DNA from 2 places in the Nocardiopsis sp. NPDC006198 genome. Region 2 is predicted to be linked to the other one. Evidence: riboswitches for the same ligand, from Rfam matches in the RefSeq annotation. Region 2 holds a riboswitch; the other holds the start of a gene.
What was found. Region 2 has a riboswitch for guanidine ahead of ABZ234_RS16650 (multidrug efflux SMR transporter). Riboswitches for the same ligand answer to the same signal wherever they lie in the genome.
Positions count from the first base shown of each region.

Region 1: linked by a shared signal. The riboswitch ahead of ABZ234_RS06135 (multidrug efflux SMR transporter) and the one ahead of ABZ234_RS16650 (multidrug efflux SMR transporter) in region 2 are both predicted to bind guanidine.

Region 1 is NZ_JBEXSY010000005.1:191,550-193,725, forward strand. Features, by position in the region: gene ABZ234_RS06125 (cation acetate symporter) at 1-229, opposite strand, end outside; gene ABZ234_RS06130 (DUF485 domain-containing protein) at 226-624, opposite strand; guanidine-III (ykkC-III) riboswitch at 1,109-1,172, shown strand; gene ABZ234_RS06135 (multidrug efflux SMR transporter) at 1,203-1,517, shown strand; gene ABZ234_RS06140 (hypothetical protein) at 1,695-2,176, opposite strand, start outside.
Region 2 is NZ_JBEXSY010000021.1:82,424-84,599, reverse strand. Features, by position in the region: gene ABZ234_RS16665 (serine hydrolase domain-containing protein) at 1-4, opposite strand, end outside; gene ABZ234_RS16660 (hypothetical protein) at 91-444, opposite strand; gene ABZ234_RS16655 (hypothetical protein) at 774-986, opposite strand; guanidine-III (ykkC-III) riboswitch at 1,276-1,342, shown strand; gene ABZ234_RS16650 (multidrug efflux SMR transporter) at 1,355-1,669, shown strand; gene ABZ234_RS16645 (multidrug efflux SMR transporter) at 1,671-2,009, shown strand.

The DNA.
Region 1 (2,176 bases), on a different contig from region 2:
AGGACGCGGCGGACATGTAGTCGCCCGCGATCGCGAAGCCGTTCTGGACGGCGCTGAAGCCGCGGCCCCCGGAGTGGAAGTCGGTGGCGTTGTGGGTGCGGCGGCTGGCCCACACGGTGATGTAGAGCGTCGCCGCGATGATGACGCTGAACAGGCCGATGGTGATCGCGCGGCTGCTGTCGCTGACCGCGGCGGTGTCGGCGAGGTACTGGACGCTGTCGAGGTTCACTTGCCGCTCCCCCCGTCACCGTTCTCCAGGGCCTCGCGCACGACGGCCGCGGCGGTGTCGAGCCGCTTGCGCGAGTAGGACGAGTAGAGGATGGCGATGCCGAAGGTCGTCACGAACTGGAGCACGCCGAAGACCAGTGCGAGGTTGACGTTCCCGAAGAGCTGCGTGCTCATGAGGTCGCGTGCGAACGCCGTCATGAACACGTACAGCAGGTACCAGGCCATGAACGCCAGGCTCATCGGGAAGATGAAGCTGTACAGGCTCTTCTTCAGAGTCTGGAACCGGGGGTCGCTGTGCATGGCGATGACGGCCGCCTCCGACAGCTGCTCTTCCGGGGATCCCTCCCCGGGCCCCGGGGGAGGGGTGGGCGGTTCTGGTGGGCGTTGTGTGGCCATGCTGGGTCGTACCTCCGGGGGATGGCGGGAACGGCCGCGCTGCCGGGAGCGCGCTTCCTTCGTGTGATCTGTATTACTCGGCACTGTAAGGAGTGGCACTCCGACCAAGGAGGGGGCGCGCCCGCGTGCGCGCCGAACGCGGGGGCGGAGCGTCGAACGGTCGCCCACCGTGCGACGAACGGTCGCGGCACGGGACGAACGGTCGCCGGGCGGCCGGACACCGGTCCACCCGGGTCGGTGTGCCGGTCCGGTCCCCCACCCCGCGTGGTCCGGCCCCGAGCGGCGGACGGTACGCCCGGAGGGGCGCGGCGGGGCCGGGGCCGGCGCGCTGCCGGGCGGGCCGGCCGGAGACGCCGCCGGTGCGGCGTGAACGGGCGGGACCGCACCCACGTGCGGTGGCGCACCTCTCCAGCGGCCCCGGAAGCCCGGCCCGCGCCCGCGGGTTGTAGGTTGCGAGGCATCACCGCCCGCGCGGCCCCGCCGCGCCGGCGCGATCCGTGAGACCCCGGACGAGGTGCGCCGTACCCGGTACGACAAGACGGCGCGTTCCTGCACGCACGTCATGGAGGTACGGGTCGATGGCCTGGGTTGTACTGGTGATCTCCGGTCTTCTGGAAACCGCGTGGGCGGCGGCGCTCCACGCCTCGCAGGGGTTCACGCGCCTGTGGCCGACGGTGGCCTTCGGCGCCGCACTGACGCTGAGCATGGCCGGGCTGGCGTACGCGCTGCGGACCATCCCCCTGGGGACGGGCTACGCCGTCTGGGTGTCGATCGGCGTCGTCGGCACCGCGCTGGTCGGCATGTTCTTCCTGGGCGAGGGCTTCAGCCCGCTCAAGGGGCTCTGCCTGGTCCTCATCGTCGCCGGCGTGGTCGGGCTCAAGGTCCTGCACTGAGCCGGGCCGCCGGTCGGAGGGGAACCGGGACGGCGCGGACACGGGTCCGTTGCTCCGGTGCCCGGCCCGCGCCGTACGCCCGCCCGGGCACGGGGCCCGGCCGGGCGGTACTCCTGGTGCTCATGGGACGGCCTGTCCGGTGCGGCGCGGGACGCCGCACCGGGCAGGCCGTGTCCGTCAGGACGGGGCGGTCGGGGGACGGCGCCGGGAGGCCCGACGCCTGTTGAGGTGCTCCGCGTGCTCCATGTACCGCTCGACCAGCTCGGCCGCCACCGGGTTGTGCCCGCGGACGCGCAGCAGCCAGTGCGGCGCGATCCTCTCGTGCAGCCACAGGAACCCGATGGTGAAGCCGAAGCTGAGCATCGCCTGGAGGGTCAGGAACGACAGCAGGGGCTCCCGGAGCACGGTGTCGTTCCCGAACACCAGTGCCACGGCGTAGGAGTCGAACAGGCGGGCGAGGGGGAAGCCCACCAGCCAGTACAGCGCGAGGGGGGCCACCGCGCCGACCGAGAACACGCCTCGGGCGAGCAGCACGCAGTACCCGGCCCCGAGCAGTGCGAGGGGGAGGCCGAGCGCCGCCCCCACCGTGGTGTTGAGCAGCGCGGGCAGGCCGGCCAACGCGCCGACGCCCGCGGCGAACAGCCCGGCCACGAGGCCGA
Region 2 (2,176 bases):
TCATCGCGGAGGCCGTCGACGGAACCCACTTCTCATGGGCTTCCGCATGGGGCGCTTCCGCCCCGGGCGCCACTGCCTCGGACCCGTGGGTCACTGTTCCTCCTCGGTGATGTCGGCGCCGAGCTTGCGCAACAGGCCCGGCAGGTCCTCGTAACCGCGCCTGAGATGCTCGACCCGGTGGAATTCTGTCGTGCCCCGAGCAGCAAGAGCTGCGAGAACCAGCGCGGCAGCGGCCCGGATGTCGTCGCCCCGCACAGTAGCGCCACGTAGACGCCCGGGGCCGCGAATTATGAGTTCCTGTCCGGTCGCGTGTACGTCGGCACCCATGGCCGCGAGCCCTGGGTCGGCTTCGGCAAGGACTTCGATGTCAACACCGGACCGTGGGAACTGATCTTTCAGGACGCCTCGACGGCGAAGGCCACGGTCGACCGGTACCAGCAGCACCCGAGCTAGGTCCTGAGGCCTTGTGGACACGTGGGTGTGGATGCCGACCTCCGGACGACTTCTCGCGCCTGGTGAAAAAGTCGCCATGCCACGGACAGGCACTCCGGGCCGCTCCGTCTCCGCCTCTGCGGGAGCCGTGCCACGTCTGCTGAACACGAGAACGAACGGTCGGAGGACGGAACGCCGACTCACCGCCTATGTGGCAGTGGGACTGATCGCTCCCGCCCGGTCCGCCCGGGGACGTGCCCGGCCCGGTACGGGTCCCGGCGCACAGGGGTGGGGCCCCGCGCGGGGGTGCGCGGGGCCCCGAGGGGGGCGCGGGGGTCCGGTCAGTGGACGAAGAAGCCGTCGAAGCGGCCTCCCTCGCAGATCAGGCCGCTGGGGGAGTCCTCGCTCTCCTTGACGACGCCTCCGCCCTTCCTGCACATCTCCTCCGTGATGTACTCGGCCCCGGGGGGCGGTGGCGGTGCGGCCGCCGCGGGGGCGGCCGACGCTGTGAGGGCGGCGGCGGTCAGGGCGAGGGCGGCGAAGAGGATGCGCATCGGTTTCCTCTGAGCGTGTCGAGCGGGGTGCCTACGCCACAGGGATCCCCCGCTCTCGGGCCTGAAAACCCTGTGAGCTGCTGAGACGCGAAGACGGCCGCGGCATATCGCCACCAAGGGCCACGAGTCGCCCCCGACCTGGTGGCCAGGTCGGCGGCGGTCGCCGAGCGCCCGACGGGGCGGAGGGCCCGAACCGGACCCGGTGCACGGGACCTCCCCACCCGTCCCCGGGGAGACGTGTCGTGACGACCCTCACGGCACCGGCCTGGGACGATGTTGTACGTTGGGGCCGAGACCCGCTCCTCGGGTCAGCGGACGAGGGAGCCGTACCCGCGCCACGACAAGACGGCCTCGAAAGGGGCTTGTCCATGGCATGGTTCGTTCTCGTCGTCTCCGGGGTCCTGGAGGCCGTCTGGGCCACCGCCCTGGGCGCGTCGAAGGGTTTCTCCCGATGGCGCCCCACACTCCTGTTCGCCGTCGCCCTGGTCGCGAGCATGGCGGGTCTGGCCTGGGCCATGACCTCGCTGCCGACCGGCACCGCCTACGCCGTCTGGGTGGGCATCGGCGCCACGCTCACCGTCCTGTGGGGGTTCCTCACCGGCAAGGACCGCGCCACCTGGGGCAAGTCCCTGCTCCTGGTGCTGCTCATCGGTTCGATCATCGGTCTCAAGGCGGTGAGCTGACATGCCGTGGATCATCCTGCTCATCAGCGCGGTGTTCGAGGCCGTGTGGGCCACCGCCCTGGGCATGTCCGAGGGGTTCAGCGAACCCGGCCCGACCGTCGTGTTCCTCGTGGCACTGGCGATCAGCATGGCCGGCCTGGGCTGGGCGGCCAAGCACATCCCCATCGGCACCGCCTACGCGGTCTGGGTCGGCCTCGGCGCCGCGCTGACCGTGTTCTACGCGATGTTCACCGGCGGCGAGAGCGTCTCGGCGCTCAAGGTCGTCTTCCTCGCCGGGATCATCGCCGCGGTCGTCGGCCTCAAGCTGGTGCCGGAGAAGTCCGCACCGGCCCCCGAGTAGCCTCCGGGGCCGCGGCACACATCGGAGGCCCCCGGCGCGACACGACGTCGCGCCGGGGGCCTCGTCGCGTTCGGAAGGCCCGTCGCGGCCCGGCCCCGGTCGCCGCCCCGCGCCGGCCGGGGAGCCGCGCCCCGCGCCGTCCGGGCGCGGACCGGCGGCCCGCAGGG